3 regions of the Fictibacillus sp. Mic-4 genome follow, and region 2 is predicted to be linked to each of the others. Evidence: riboswitches for the same ligand, from Rfam matches in the RefSeq annotation. Region 2 holds a riboswitch; each other region holds the start of a gene.
What was found. A riboswitch is a leader RNA that binds a small molecule or an ion and turns the genes downstream of it on or off. The one in region 2 is predicted to bind S-adenosylmethionine.

Region 1 (5,273 bases), on a different contig from region 2:
TGCCCCTGCTTGTCCTTTTGACTCGACTTTACTAGAAAGGATTTTTCGGCTGAATGTGCTCCGATTTTGTATTCATTTTTATGGCTGTCGAAATAGCTGAACACGACATTTTTTGCACTTTTTGAAGACGGTTTTGTTAAATGCCCCGAAATAAATTCCGGAGAACCTACCGTCTTATTGTACATTTTTGTCGATAATACATTTTTGGGCGCAGCGAAAGCAGATGCGCTCGAAAAAACACTTGCCGTCAAGCCAATTGATAATCCCAATGCCAATACTTTCTTGTTCACAAACATGCCTCCCCATAAAAATTTTTAGAAAAACCTCGAAAACTATCATATCATAAAGGTTGTTAAATTCATACTATTCTAAAAATTTTGATTCTGTTTTACTACGCTACTTAAGCGATAATAGGAATAAAGGCATACCATCAGCATTATAAAAATAAGCGTTTAGACACTTGCAATAAAAAAACAGCCGAAATGGCTGTTTTTTTATTGATTGACTGGCACAACTGCGCCTTTATATTTCTTGTTAATAAAGTCCTGGATTTCCTTTGAATGAAGTACATCAACTAATGCTTTTACTGGTTTTTTGTTTTTGTCCCCTTTGCGAACCGTAATAATGTTTACAAATGGGGAGTCTGCCCCTTCAAGGGCGATTGCATCTTTCTTCGGATTTAATCCTGCATCAAGTGCATAGTTTGTATTGATTAAGATCGCATCGCCTTCACCATTTTTATACGCTTTAGGAAGCATGCCTGCATCAATGTCAGCTTTAAACTTAAGGTGTTTAGGGTTTTTCACGATATCTTTTAGCTGCGCATTGTAGCTTACGCCTTTTTTCAACGTAATTAACCCTTCTTTTTCAAGCAATAGCAACATACGTCCATGGTCGGCAACCGAATTGCTCATAATGATTGTCGCCCCGTTCGGAAGGTCTTTTAACGATTTATATTTTTTCGAATACACACCAATCGGTTCAATGTGGATTCCGCCAGCGTTTTCGAACTTGTAATTTTTATGATCTTTCATTTGTGATACAAGGTAAGGAATGTGTTGGAAATAGTTTGCATCGATTTCTTTATCAGCCAATGCTTTATTTGGCAATACGTAATCCTGGAATGTTTTAATTTGAAGATCAATGCCTTTTTTCTTCAAAAGCGGTTTAGCCTGTTCCAAAATTTCTGCATGTGGTACAGAAGTAGCCCCAACAACAATTTTATCATTGCTCATTCCTTCTTCTTTTTTCCCACAAGCAGCAAGTGCCAGTGAAAGTGCTGCAACGAGAATAATGCTTAAAATCTTTTTCATCAGAAATAGTCCCCCTTGTTTGTAATTTAACGCTTATCAATGCGTTTTGTTATAAGATCACCAATAAATTGGATGATAAACACAATAATTAAAATCGCAACCGTCGCTACAAACGTAACGTCATTTTGTTCGCGTTGATATCCCCAAATGTAGGCAAGGTTTCCAAGGCCGCCTGCACCGACTACACCCGCCATAGCCGTATAGCCGACAAGGGCGATCGCCGTTACCGTAATACCCGAAATTAATGCGGGCAAGCTTTCAGGGATTAGCACTTTAAAGATGATTTGAAAATTAGTAGCGCCCATCGATTTAGCTGCTTCAATAACCCCTTTATCAACTTCGCGTAAGGCGATTTCAACCATCCGTGCGTAAAAGGGAGCGGCTCCAATAATTAAAGCTGGCAGAGCAGCATTAGCACCTAGCATAGACCCTACTAATATTCTTGTAAAAGGAATTAATAAAATAATTAAGATAATAAATGGCACAGAACGAAAGACGTTCACCACTGCGGCAATTATCATATTAAAAAACTTATTTTCCCATTGATTGCCTCTATTCGTTAAAAATAAAGCAAGGCCTAACATTAGTCCTAGTATAAAGGTGAAAAGTACACTAACCCCCGTCATATAAAGCGTTTCAATTGTCGCATCTTTAAAGACGCCCCACTCAACATTCGGAAATACGGTATTAAGCATGTGAGATCACCTCCACCTGTACTTGCTGTTCATTTAAGAAACGAATCGCTTCTTTCACGGATTCCTCTCTGCCGTCTAATTGAATAAACAACGTTCCATATTGCCCATTTTGTGTTTGCGACATTTTTCCTTGCAAAATATTTACACTTACATCAAATTGCTTGATAACTTCAGTAATTAATGGCTGCTCCGCCTTCGTTCCGACAAAAGTTAGTTGAACGATATGACTACTAGGGTTTTGTTCAAGTAAATGGTTAAGAGTATCTATCGTTTCCTCCGGTTCAGTCACTTGCTTCACAAATTCTTTAGTAATTGCTGCTTTCGGTGTTTTAAATACTTCAAGCACAGGACCGATCTCCGCAACCTTACCGCTCTCCATCACGGCAACACGGTGGCATATTTTTCGAATCACGTGCATTTCATGAGTAATTAAAACAATAGTCAATCCTAACTTTTTATTAATTTCAACCAGCAAATTTAAGATGCTATCCGTAGTTTTCGGATCAAGCGCAGATGTCGCTTCATCACATAACAATACTTCCGGATTATTGGCGAGCGCTCTTGCGATTCCGACACGTTGTTTTTGTCCGCCGCTCAACTGAGCAGGATAAGATTCACCGCGTCCTTCTAAACCTACAAGCTGGATTAATTCATCAACCCGCCTCTTCCTCTCTTCTTTCGGCACTCCTGCAATTTCAAGAGGAAATGAAATATTTTCACGAACGGTACGAGACCAGAGGAGATTAAAGTGCTGAAAGATCATGCTGATTCGTTGACGCTCTTTCCGCAATTCTCTTTCACTCAAATTCGACAGGTTTTTTCCCGCCACTGTAATCGTCCCACTCGTTGGGCGTTCCAACATATTTAACATACGAATTAACGTACTCTTGCCGGCCCCGCTATAGCCGATAATTCCAAATATTTCTCCTTTTTCAATTTCGATATTGACGTCATCCACGGCATGGACAGGTCCGTCCTTCGTTTGAAAAAGCTTTTTCACTGATTCGAGCTTAATCAACTACATTCCCCTACTTTCTGTTGTTACTTTGTTGAAAAAACAAATGCCTTTCTGCGTAAATGAGCAGAAAGGCATAAATGTATCTATGCGCCTTCTTCTCATCTCCCAAAGCAATTGATTCGCTTTGCAGGAATTGGCACCATTTTAAGCGTTATTCGCCTAACGGTTGCCGGGTTTCATCGGGCCAGTCCCTCCGCCTCTCGTGATAAGAACAAGTCGTTCTATTATTTTTTCATTTTTATAGTTGAATTCTATCACCCATGTCGAATGCTGTCAAACACTTTTTCGTCTATTTTTATGATTATGCCTCCGCCAATCATTCCCTCTATTCACACGTTTTGGTTTATGGTGTTGAAGATGTTGAGGGTAACGCTTTTTTATGTAATTTCCCCTGTCTGAGTGATACAGCGCTTTACGTTTATTGTGTGGCGGACGATATTTTTTCACTCGACGTTGATGTAGATCGTGCTTGTTTTTATGTAATGGATGTTGGTTGCTCGAATGGCGTATATTTTTCAAGCGATGCCGTTTATAGTCGTGATGGTTAACCAACGGCTTCTGTTTCATTATTTGACGCGATTGCCTATCCTTCGACTGTTTTGGCACAAAAACGGTCTCTCGTTTTTTCTTTTCCTCATTTTCTTTTTGCAAAACGCTTTTTTTGGGGCGTTTGGCTTTATTATGTTTATGAATGACCTTATTTTTTATAGTCTTATTTTTCCGCTTATTGTTCGGCTTATTTCTTATCTCTATATTTCTTTTCAGCTCGGAAAACGTCTTCTTCTGAACATCCTTAAGGGAAATCTTTTGTCCTTTATTCTTTGCATCTAAATATAATAAATATTTCCCGGTAGATATATTATTGTCGCTTGCCTTCTGGTGTTTTTCAGAATCCGCTTCTTTTATATTTACTGTAACTTGATGATTGGCGACTATTTTATTTCGTTTAATGGTTGCAATTGTTTTTTTTAGCGAAGATGACAACTTTTTATTTGATGGGTCAACTACTGTAGTCACAATCATTACATCTTGCCTGTCATTTAAGTACCCGCTCGCATTAAAAGCATCTATTAACTGGCCGGAAAAAGAAGACAGGCTCATCTTCTCTTTATAACGGATCTTTTTTAATAAATCTGCCGCATCATGATTCCATGATTGCACGTCAATGACCTCTAACCTTGAATTTACTCCCACTTCAAGACTTGGATTCACATCAAAACTTACATAAGCGGCCGCTGCTTCATTTTCATTTTTGATAGGAATCATCCCTGAAATAAGAAAAAAGACAAGGAAAAGAATAAGTGTAAGCGAAAAAGATGGCAATAAAGAACAGGGCCTTTTTTTAGAAACGGCAAAATAGGATGAATGATATTCGCTTCCAACGACCGGCTGTCTGCCGGGCGGAATGCGAACAGAAACAAAACATCCATCCTTCGTAAGAAGTATTACCTTTCCTTTTTTTACTTCCATTACAATGCCGCTTTTCATGTAACGTGTCCCCTCCTGCATGTAGAAGGAGTTGCTTCGTATAACGTTAGCTTGTCCTACTTTTAAACAACATCCTTAAGACTGAATGTATGACTTTAACGCTTTAAAGTCGCCTAAATAAATTAATGATACAGCTATTATATATTTTCGGTTTCTTTCGATTGTTTTACGACTGCAGGAAACCATGCTTAACAAATCTTTTATTGGCAGTTGCTTTTTTTCCATAAGAAAATCAGCTAATTCTTTATTTTCAACAATCAGTCGGGAAATTTCTTTCGCGTTTTCACGGGCATCTACATGTTTTGGACAATGTTTGGAAAGAACTTTAAAATTCAACCCGAATTCTTTTAAAAGTTTTTGATATTCCTCAATTTCATACACGCGGTTTTCTGATTGAACTTGTTCTTCATAGTAATCTAATGCCGCTTTTTGTTCTGCATAGCTCTCTTCAAGACGGCCTTCCTCATCTTCCTCTTCAGGCTGAAGGTAAATTAATCGGTTTTGACGCACTTCTTTTCGAATATAATCAATCACCCGGCGTCTTATTACCATATCCGCAAACGATAAAAACCGGCTGCCCTGGCCTTCCTGATATTGATCAATTGCTTCATTAAATGCAAAGAGACCTACACTAAATTCATCCATCGTACGATCTATATATTGACTGCATACTTTTGACGTTACTTTTTTAATAAATGGTTGATATGCTTCGATCAGTTCATTACGCAGAATATCATTACCACGCTGAATTTTCAATAC
Region 2 (5,273 bases):
AGTCGTTGTTCTCCATACGTATCGCCTATGGAAGCTGCGAAAAGAGCAAAACATTGAACAAAAAATTATGCATTAAACAATAAACGAGAGGGGGATCCCCTCTCGTTTATTGTTTAACTTCTTCTTTTTCGTAAATCGGCACCCAGCCTTCTTTTGTTTTAAAAATTCGGACGGCAACGACCTTACGATCATCCATTAACGTGAAATAATGCCTGTAGTTTTCGGGTACGGAAATTAAATCTCCCGGTTCAAGCTCAACATCGAAGAAACGCCCGTCTGTTCCTTCTATGGCAAAAATCCCGTGTCCGCTAACGATAAATCGGACTTCATCATCAGAGTGGTGGTGTTCTTGAATAAAGTTTTTCAATAAGTCCTCAAGATTAGGTGTATTTGGAGAAAGCGAGATCACATCCGCTGTTAAATACCCTCTTCTTTCTGAAATGTCAGCAATTTCTTGGCGGAATACTTGAAGAATTTCCTCTTTATCTTCTTCTGTTAAAGCGTAGTTTTCTTGAAGATGTTTTGGCAGTTTTTCAATATCCCATTTTTCATAGATAACGCCATGGCCCTCTAAATATTGAACGACTTCTTCCGCTTTTTCCACTCTTTCATTATTATCATGGAACCGCAATTGTGCCATTATTCATTCCTCCTAAAGGTTAATCAATTTATTTTGATAAGATGGGGCAATTTCCGCTTGAAACAATTGCTTTATTTTTAAATGATACGAGAATAAAAACTCGAAAGCTTCTAAATGTTTTTTCGCTTCAAAGCCGTTTTTCCCCCATACCGTTATCCCATGGTTTCGAATAAGAACCGCTTTTGTTTCAGGTGTAATGCGGTTTGCGACTTCTTTGGCCAGCACGTTTAAATCGGCGTAGTTTTCAACAATCGGTATCGAAATTTCCCCATCTTCTTCCCAAATGCCAAACGCTTTGATCAATTCTTGCCCTTTAAATGTAATCTTTCCAACTTTTGCGTAAAGTTCAGAAATGACGTTATTGTCGATCGTATGAACATGAAGGCAGCATCCTGCATCGGTTAACTTGTATACTTCACAATGAATACCTGTTTCAGCTGAAGCTTTTAAATCGGTAGCTTCTACTGGCTTTCCGTCACCGTCTACAAGCAAGAAGTCATCATCCGTCCGTTTCCGCTTATCTTTCCCGCTTGCCGTCACTAGAAACGTCAATGGATGGTCGCCGACTTTTATCGATAAGTTGCCGCTTGTCCCCGGGAACCAATCGCGGGCCGCCAGCTCGTCTTTAATGTCAGCCAGCTCCAGCCAGCGTTCTTCAAAAATGCTCATAGGTTACCCTCCTTTTGCTTAATTGATCGATAATTTCATAGAACGTTTCAAACGGCGTATAGGAGATGTTATTTTCCTCACATTTTTCAATTAAGAAATCACGGGCAAACACCTCATCTGCCTGTTTCGCCGCCTGTAAATCGGTAATGGAGTCGCCAATCACGATTTTATGGTACTTGCTTGAATCAAACCTTCGAAGAATTGTCGGTTTGCAGCAACCGCAATCATTGCCGCATGCATCGTCACATGCGTGTGGCCAGAGGATCCGGACTGACTCTCCTGTAAAATCGCTGCCATTACAATAAATATGATCTTCAGGTATAACTCCTTGAAGCAGCGGATAAACAAAAAAATCAATGCCTCCGCTGACGATATAAAGCGGGATGCCCTGTTCTTTTGTATAGTCTACAAATGCATGAAAACCGTCTCTTACTTTCGCCTGCGAAAGGACAAATTCGGTAATCTCATCTTTTTTGCTTGATGGCAGGAGGGAAAAAAGCTTTCCGACACCTTCACGAATGGATATTTGTTGCCCGAGAATTTGCTCTTTAATGTTCTCCCATCCTAACGGGGCAAATTGTTTCATAATCGCAATGATGTTATCATTTTCAGTCACTGTGCCGTCAAAATCGCAAAAAATGACTCCGGTCTTCTTCATGCCTTCACTGCCCCTCCCCACAGGTTAAGTGCGGCTCGTAAGGACTCGCTGTTCGCGGCCGTTTCTTCTAAGCTCTCATCCCTTAAGATTCCGTCAATCGCATCCCTGAAGGCTTTTCCTCCTTCTGATGCGCCGCCGGGATGTCCGTGAATCCCACCGCCTGCATTGATCACACTGTCGATTCCAAAGTCTTGAATGAGCTGCGGCGTAAGGCCCGGGTGAATGCCTGCTGATGGAACCGGGAACGAACGCTTCACCTTTATCTCGTCCGTTGTTAATTCCTCCGCAATGCCAAGGGCCTCTTCTTTCTTCAGCGCCACACTGCCATATGGCGAAGGGAAAAGGGAAAAATCAGCACCGACCACCCTCAGGGCTTTCCCAAGAAGGAGCGGGTTTGCGATGCCATACACCTTTGAAGGGGTCATCGCTCCGGAAAATGAGGGATGGGCCATAATTGGGATGGTGATATCCGGATCTTCGGCGAGCGATTGCAATACGTCAAGGCCATATGTAAACACGTTAAACAAAAGCGCGCTTGCCCCGAGCTCTACGGCCCGTTTTGCTTTATCTTTCAATTCATATGTACGGCCTGTCAAGTTCACGGCATACAATGTCTTCTCCCCCGTTATTTCTTCCGTCTCTTTTAAGACTTCAACTGCCGCTTTAATTCGTTCGTCAAAGGAAGTGAGCGGATTGTCAAATAAAATTTCATCATCTTTCACAAGGTCGACGCCGCCCAGCGCCTGCTCTTTTAGTTGCTTTTTGAAAAACGTGAGGTCACGGCCGATCATTCCTTTAAAAATACTCATTAAAAGCGGGCGGCCATGAACCCCTAGCACCTTTCGTATCCCGTCAATTCCATAAGATGGGCCTGGAAATGCGCTTAAAAGCTCTTCAGAAAAATCAAGGTCAACCAATTTTACTTCTCCGTCTAACGATAACTTGCCAAAGACAGTCGTCAAAATGGCCGGCAAGTCGGAAGAAAAATTTGCGGCCGGATAAGCAATTTTGAGGAGCCCTCTCGATCGCTTCTCTCCAAAATAGGCGTTTACTTTCTCATCTTCGGAAAGTTCTGTTACCTCTACAACCCGGCCTTTATGGTTCTTTAGCTGCTCCTTTTCCAATTCCGGCAAATCCGTCCACGTCCCAACCGTTAAACCAAGCGCGATGCTTTCTGCTTTTTTTTCTAAATGGGTTCCTTTATCGTGAACAAGATACGTTGCTGTTACAACACTCATGTACTCCACTCCCTGTATCAATCAGTCTTCAAAGGCTCGTGATCCTTTGGCTGGCTAAATTAAAAATGCCTCTTCCCATAAGGAAGAGGCATTCAATAGACAATCTCACCGCTTCCTCTCATCTCTCAGCTTAACGCTGCAAGAATTAGCACCGTTTTCACCTGGTGGCGTTCAAAAAGCCATTATCGACGTTTGAACACCAACGAAAGTGAGTCGGTTGCCGGGTTTCATCGGGCCAGTCCCTCCACCTGCTCTTGATAAGAGAAATTACAAATTGTTTGAATATTAATTTTACTAGTGATTATGACAGGCAAATCATGATCTGTCAATTATTTTTTTAAAAAAGGTTAAGCTTTGCCATCCGATTGGCCGCTTCAACTAAACGATCTTCGCCGCATAAAAGACCGACGCGGACATATCCTTCTCCACTTTTCCCAAACCCAATTCCCGGTGCGACGACGACATGGGCTTTTTCCAATAGCAAGTCGGCAAAGCTTTCCGAAGTATACCCATCCGGAACAGGCAGCCAGCAAAAGAAGGACCCTTTTGGTGCTTCAACCTTCCAACCGACTTCATTCAAGCGGTGGATAAAAGCGTTTCTGCGGCTTTCATATGTTGCGACGAGCTCCGTGACGCAATCCTGCGGTCCTAACAACGCAGTTGCCGCCGCTTCCTGTACGGCGCCAAACAAGCTGACATAAAAATGGTCTTGAATGAGATTGATGCTCTTAATGACGCTTTCGTTTCCGACCGCAAAACCGACACGCCAGCCCGCCATGTTATACGTTTTACTCAATGTGTAAATTTCGATGCCAACCTCTTTTGCCCCCTGAATTTCGAGGAAGCTGACCGGTTTTTTTCCGTCAAAACCAATTGCCCCATAGGCAAAATCGTGAACGACAAGAATATCATTTTCTTTAGCGAGATGAATCGTTTCCTCGAAAAATTCTTTCGTCGCAACCGCCGCCGTCGGGTTGTTCGGATAGTTTAAAAACATTAATTTTGCTTTGTCTAATACGTCTTTTTCGATTTCGTTGTAATCAGGCAAAAATTGATTTTCTTCTTTTAGAGGCATCATGGCCATTTCCGCTCTTGCCATCGCAATCCCTGACCAATAATCCGGATAGCCCGGATCAGGAACGAGTGCGATGTCCCCTGGATTTAAAAAACATTGAGAAATTTCGACGAGTCCAACTTTTCCGCCAAACAGGATGGCGACTTCTCTTTTCGGATCAATTTCCACTCCATATTCGCGTTTATAAAAGGATGCCACTGCTTCCTTTAAAAAATCATAGCCGGTAAAAGGGGGGTATTTATGATAGGCCGGATTTACCGCCGCTTCTTGCAATGCGGCAACAATATGCGCCGGCGTCGGCTGGTCCGGATTTCCTTGCCCGAGATTAATGACATCATGCCCTTGTTCGATTATTCTCGCAACTTTCTGAACAAGTTTTGCAAAAAATTGATCAGGAAGCTGATTTAATACGTCCGCTTGTTCAAACTGTTTCAACCATGCCACATCCTATCAATAAAAGTCCATAAATTCTAATGAATAATGGTATATCTAAAAATCGAAATTGTCAAAGAAGAAAAACCGAAGTGGATTTCATCCGACTTCGGTTTTCCTATTTCGCTATGGGAAATAACAGTTCCGCTTCCCGACTTGGCACAGGCTTGCTGATCAAGTACCCTTGTGCAAGCTCACAGCCGTATTGCCGCAGAAGGTTCATTTGATCTTCTTTTTCGATTCCTTCTGCAAGCGGAATGACGGATAGGCCTTTGCACATCGTAATGATCGCCTGGACGATTGATGCATCGGATGAATCGAAGCTTGCAGATGATAGATTCCGAATAAACGAGCGATCAATTTTTAATATATCGATCGGGAAATCCTTCAAATAGCTAAGGGAACTATATCCCGTTCCAAAGTCATCAACAGAAAGCTTTACTCCCAACAGCTTTAATTCCTTCATAATCGCCAGGCTGTATTGAACGTTTTCGATCATAATGCTTTCCGTTAATTCAAGATGCAAGTATTGCGGTTCAATCCCTGTTCGCAATATGGCGT
Region 3 (5,273 bases), on a different contig from region 2:
TCCACTCCTTATTTTCCAACCCTGGTAATCACTTATTTTACCATACTTCCATATAAATGATTGAATTTTTACCTTCTCAACAATCTTTTGTTAGCGATTTTTTGTCATGTTGGAAAAGTCCTCCTAATAGAAATAATAGAGAATGAAAAACAGGAGGTGCAAGCCAGGCATGAACACTAAAGGAACAAAAACGTACATTCCCTATCATAGTCCGTATGATCCGTGTGATCCGATCGGAAAAAAGTATTATTCTACCCCGCCAAACCTTTATATGGGGTTTCAGCCTTATAATCTTGAACAATTCTCCCCGAAAGAAGCATTAAAAAAAGGAACGTTATGGCCCGCCTTTTATGATTATTATGAAAATCCTTATGAAAGAAAATCGTAAAGGGGTGAGATGACATGGCCCAATTACCTGCAGAATTTTATCAATTGATGGAAGAACTGCAAGCCGTTGATTTTGTATTAGTGGAATTAACTCTTTATCTTGATACACACCCTGAAGATACAAACTCCATTCATCAATTTAATCAATTTGCACAAACGAGAAAAAAGCTGAAACGCGCAATTGAATCGAAATACGGCCCGCTTCAACAGTTTGGCAACAGCTATGCCGGTGCCCCGTGGAACTGGGACAGCCCACCATGGCCGTGGCAACTTTAACTTCTGATTCAACAACAAGGGGGGACTAGTTTTCAATGTGGATTTATGAAAAAAAACTTCAATATCCCGTTAGAGTAAGTACGTGCAACCCGAAGCTGGCAAAATTTTTAATTGAGCAATATGGAGGGGCTGATGGAGAACTGGCCGCTGCATTGCGGTATTTAAACCAGCGTTACAGCATTCCGGATAAAGTTATTGGATTATTAACGGATATCGGTACAGAGGAGTTCGCCCATCTCGAAATGATCGCGACAATGGTTTATAAATTAACGAAAGATGCAACGCCACAGCAACTTCGCGACGCCGGCCTTGAAGGCCATTATGCAGATCATGACAGTGCGCTTCATTATCATAATGCAGCCGGAATACCGTGGACAGCCACTTACATTCAGGCAAAAGGCGACCCGATAGCCGATCTTTACGAAGATATCGCGGCAGAGGAAAAAGCTCGGGCAACGTATCAATGGTTGATCAACATGTCAGATGATCCGGATTTAAATGACGGGCTTCGCTTTTTAAGGGAAAGAGAAATCGTTCATTCCCAGCGTTTCCGGGAAGCCGTGGAAATTTTAAAAGAAGAGCGCGATCGGAAGGTCTTTTTCTAAACCGCCAATTAGGCGGTTTTTTTAAAATAAAAACCATGGCTTTTTATAAAAGCCATGGTTTTAAACATTAAATATTTGCCTGTTTCTTTAGTTCTTCCGCTTTATCTGTTTTTTCCCACGGAAGTTCAACATCCGTGCGGCCAAAGTGACCGTAAGCAGCCGTTTGCTTATAAATCGGACGGCGAAGGTCGAGCATTCTTATAATACCTGCCGGACGAAGGTCAAAATTGTTGCGCACGAGTTCCACGAGAACTTCTTCGGACACTTTGCCAGTGCCAAATGTATCGACAGAAATGGATACCGGTTGCGCAACACCGATCGCATAAGCAAGCTGAACTTCAACTTTTTCAGCAAGGCCAGCTGCAACAATATTTTTTGCTACATAGCGGGCCGCATAAGCAGCAGAACGGTCCACTTTTGTAGGATCCTTACCGGAGAATGCACCGCCGCCATGGCGAGCATAACCGCCATACGTATCAACAATAATTTTACGCCCAGTAAGCCCTGCATCCCCTTGAGGTCCGCCGATTACAAAGCGGCCAGTCGGATTGATGAAATATTTTGTTTTCTCATCAATTAACTCCTCTGGAACGACAGGTTTAATAACCTTCTCTTTCATATCCGCTTGAATTTGCTCTAAGCTAATCTCTGGATGATGCTGGGTTGAAATGACAATCGTATCAATACGAACCGGCTTTCCATTTTCATCATACTCAACTGTTACTTGTGTTTTTCCATCCGGACGCAAATAAGGCACTTCTTCCGATTTACGCACTTCAGCTAATCGGCGGGATAAACGGTGAGATAAAGAAATTGGAAGCGGCATTAATTCAGCTGTTTCGTTGCACGCGAATCCGAACATTAACCCCTGGTCACCTGCTCCGATGGCTTCAATCTCTGCATCCGTCATTGAACCTTCACGTGCTTCAAGGGCCTTGTCAACACCCATTGCTATATCCGCTGATTGTTCATCAATGGATGTAAGAACCGCGCACGTTTCAGAGTCAAAACCATACTTTGCACGATCATATCCGATTGCCTTAATTGTCTCACGGACAACCTTTGGAATATCGACATACGTAGATGTCGTAATTTCCCCGGCAACTAATACCAACCCGGTTGTTACAGACGTTTCGCAAGCTACGCGGGCATTCGGATCATTTGCTAAAATTTCATCTAAGATCGCATCGGAAATTTGATCGCAAATTTTATCCGGATGTCCTTCTGTTACAGATTCTGAAGTAAAAAGACGACGACTTACCTTTTTTGACAATTGAGGATCCTCCTTCTCCGAAAAGGGAATATAAGATACGGTACTCATTCCTATATATCAACAGTTTAAAACGTTCTAATGGACATAAAAAAAGCCTTTTCCATTACAAAACCACTTGAGGAAAAGGTCCATTCTTTAAAGCCTTCAACCTCTTATTTTCCAAGGTAAAGTTACCTTGCAGGTTAGCACCTTTTCACCTTCGAAGTAATCTCCTTCGTTTTTAGTGTCGGTTGCTGGGTTTCATAGGGCCTGTCCCTCCACCTACTCGGAATAAGAGTAGCCGTTCCCGAATTATAATAGCGTAGTTATATAGTGATGTCAACCTAAACATGAATAGCATTTGCATCACAAGCGAAAATTATTTTTATATGCTTGTATTTAATTTTTACTTATTATATATGTCTCTACTCATTCACCATTTCGCCATAAATCATGAACCTTTTTTTAAAAATCACAATAAAATAGTATACATCATTTGTTTTAATGTGTTATACTAATTCCAACTTAAACAAGTCATTAAAAAACTCTCTTAAAAGGATGGTTTTGCGTTCATGAATACCGTTGAATTCACAACTACATTAAATGATATCTTAAATAGTTCAAAAACATATCATAATCTGCCTGTTCCTATCTTAGTTGAAAAGGCGTTGCTGCGCAATGAAGGAAAGCTTTCTTCCACTGGTGCATTTCAGGCTGTTACCGGGAAATACACTGGCCGCTCACCGAAAGATAAATTTATTGTAGAGGATGAAAGCGTCAAAGACAAGATTGACTGGGGAGATGTCAACCAGCCGATTGCCCCGGAAAAATTTGATCTATTATATAAGAAAGTCCTTCAGTACTTAAGTGAAAAAGAAGAACTGTTTCACTTTAAAGGTTTTGCCGGTGCGGATCATGCATACCGTTTACCGATTCAAGTCATCAACGAATATGCATGGCATAATTTATTTGCCCATCAATTGTTCGTCCGTCCAAACGAAAAAGAAGTAAATGAATTAGAGCCGGAATTTACAATCGTTTCCGCTCCGGGGTTTCTTGCAGATCCAGAAGTTGATGGAACAAATTCTGAAACATTTATTATTGTTTCTTTCGAAAAACGTGTCGTATTAATCGGCGGAACCGAGTACGCAGGAGAAATGAAAAAATCCATCTTTTCCGTGATGAATTATTTGCTTCCTGAACAAGGAATCCTTTCAATGCACTGTTCTGCCAACGTTGGTCAAGAAGGAGACGTTGCCCTTTTCTTCGGATTATCCGGCACTGGAAAAACAACGCTTTCTGCTGACCCGAACCGCCGATTAATCGGTGATGATGAACACGGCTGGGCCAATACCGGTGTATTTAACATTGAAGGCGGCTGCTATGCGAAGTGCATCAACTTGTCTCAAGAGAAAGAACCACAAATTTGGAATGCGATTCGCTTTGGAACGGTTCTTGAAAATGTCATTCTTGATCCTGAAACGAGAGTGGCTGACTATAACGACTCAACATTAACAGAAAATACGCGTGCGGCTTATCCGATTGATGCGATTGATAATATTATTCAACCGAGTGTAGCAGGCCATCCAAATGCGATTATTTTCTTAACGGCTGATGCTTTTGGCGTATTACCGCCAATCAGCAGATTAACGAAAGAACAGGCGATGTACCATTTCCTATCCGGATACACAAGCAAGCTTGCAGGAACAGAACGCGGAATCACTTCCCCGCAGGCAACATTCTCAACTTGCTTTGGAGCTCCATTCTTGCCGCTTGAAGCCACTGTTTATGCGGAAATGCTCGGTGAAAAGATCGATCAGCATGACGTTGAAGTCTTTTTAGTGAACACTGGCTGGTCCGGCGGAGAATACGGTGTTGGAAAACGCATGAACTTAAACTATACGAGAGCGATGGTTCAAGCAGCATTAGAAGGCGAATTAAAATCGGTTGAAACAGCGATTGACCCTGTATTCGGCCTTCACGTTCCGCTTCGTTGCCCTGGCGTGCCTGACCAAGTCCTTCAACCGAAGAAAACGTGGGACAATCCTGAAGAATATGACAAGAAAGCAAGAGAACTTGCCAACAAATTCAAAGAAAACTTCAAGAAATTCCAAAATGTGTCCGCTGCTATTCAAAACGCCGGCCCATTAGTATAACACATTAAATGAAGCCCGTCCTTGACGGGCTTCATTTTTTTGAAGAAAAGCAGGTTGATTATCTCCTCCTTCTAGTTATTTATGTTACAAAATGGAAAAGGAGTGAAAGGCTTATGTCATCAGCTGTTATTTTTTGGGAAGCATTGCTTTATTTTACTTTTTAGTGATGATTCCCGTTCAATATTCCTACATTTCCGGCATAAAAGACAAGTTGAAAAGAACGAATCTTTCACAAGAACATTTATTTGAAAAAATGTCATTTGAAGAAGAACAACTTCACTTTTCTATTCAAGGCAATCCGTTCAATATACCTTCAACGATTGTAGCTAATCTCATATACAAATTACGTCATGGCAACAACTAAAGCACGGTTAGTCAACCCGTGCTTTAGTTGTTAATTCAGAAAGAAACGGATAAGCAAAAATAGCGCTTATCCGTTTTCCTCTGGAGAATGGCTTTTCATCCAATCGCATAATGCTTTTGTTATCTTCCGTTTTTCCCTTGGCGGAAAGTGATGGGTAAATTGCGGGTAAAGCCATTCTTCATGTTCCTTTCCAAGCTTCGCTAAACAGCGCTTCATTTGCAATGTGTGCTCTA

Region 1: it holds a riboswitch for S-adenosylmethionine, as region 2 does, so the genes downstream of both, WD019_RS11230 (methionine ABC transporter ATP-binding protein) here and WD019_RS00145 (2,3-diketo-5-methylthiopentyl-1-phosphate enolase) in region 2, are expected to answer to the same signal.
Region 3: it holds a riboswitch for S-adenosylmethionine, as region 2 does, so the genes downstream of both, metK (methionine adenosyltransferase) here and WD019_RS00145 (2,3-diketo-5-methylthiopentyl-1-phosphate enolase) in region 2, are expected to answer to the same signal.

What each region holds. Positions count from the first base shown of each region.
Region 1 covers NZ_JBBHZM010000014.1:83,986-89,258, reverse strand. The annotation lists gene WD019_RS11245 (M4 family metallopeptidase) at 1-290, opposite strand, end outside; gene WD019_RS11240 (MetQ/NlpA family ABC transporter substrate-binding protein) at 495-1,313, opposite strand; gene WD019_RS11235 (methionine ABC transporter permease) at 1,340-2,008, opposite strand; gene WD019_RS11230 (methionine ABC transporter ATP-binding protein) at 2,001-3,026, opposite strand; SAM riboswitch class I at 3,122-3,238, opposite strand; gene WD019_RS11225 (anti-sigma-I factor RsgI family protein) at 3,300-4,514, opposite strand; gene sigI (RNA polymerase sigma-I factor) at 4,590-5,273, opposite strand, start outside.
Region 2 covers NZ_JBBHZM010000001.1:32,762-38,034, reverse strand. The annotation lists gene WD019_RS00165 (AI-2E family transporter) at 1-76, shown strand, start outside; gene WD019_RS00160 (1,2-dihydroxy-3-keto-5-methylthiopentene dioxygenase) at 107-640, opposite strand; gene WD019_RS00155 (methylthioribulose 1-phosphate dehydratase) at 653-1,309, opposite strand; gene WD019_RS00150 (2-hydroxy-3-keto-5-methylthiopentenyl-1-phosphate phosphatase) at 1,296-1,967, opposite strand; gene WD019_RS00145 (2,3-diketo-5-methylthiopentyl-1-phosphate enolase) at 1,964-3,205, opposite strand; SAM riboswitch class I at 3,321-3,469, opposite strand; gene WD019_RS00140 (pyridoxal phosphate-dependent aminotransferase) at 3,543-4,715, opposite strand; gene WD019_RS00135 (EAL domain-containing protein) at 4,831-5,273, opposite strand, start outside.
Region 3 covers NZ_JBBHZM010000018.1:17,130-22,402, forward strand. The annotation lists gene WD019_RS12565 (spore coat associated protein CotJA) at 170-388, shown strand; gene WD019_RS12570 (spore coat protein CotJB) at 403-663, shown strand; gene WD019_RS12575 (manganese catalase family protein) at 699-1,268, shown strand; gene metK (methionine adenosyltransferase) at 1,336-2,541, opposite strand; SAM riboswitch class I at 2,691-2,818, opposite strand; gene pckA (phosphoenolpyruvate carboxykinase (ATP)) at 3,093-4,676, shown strand; gene WD019_RS12590 (DUF3949 domain-containing protein) at 4,843-5,040, shown strand; gene WD019_RS12595 (alpha/beta hydrolase family protein) at 5,107-5,273, opposite strand, start outside.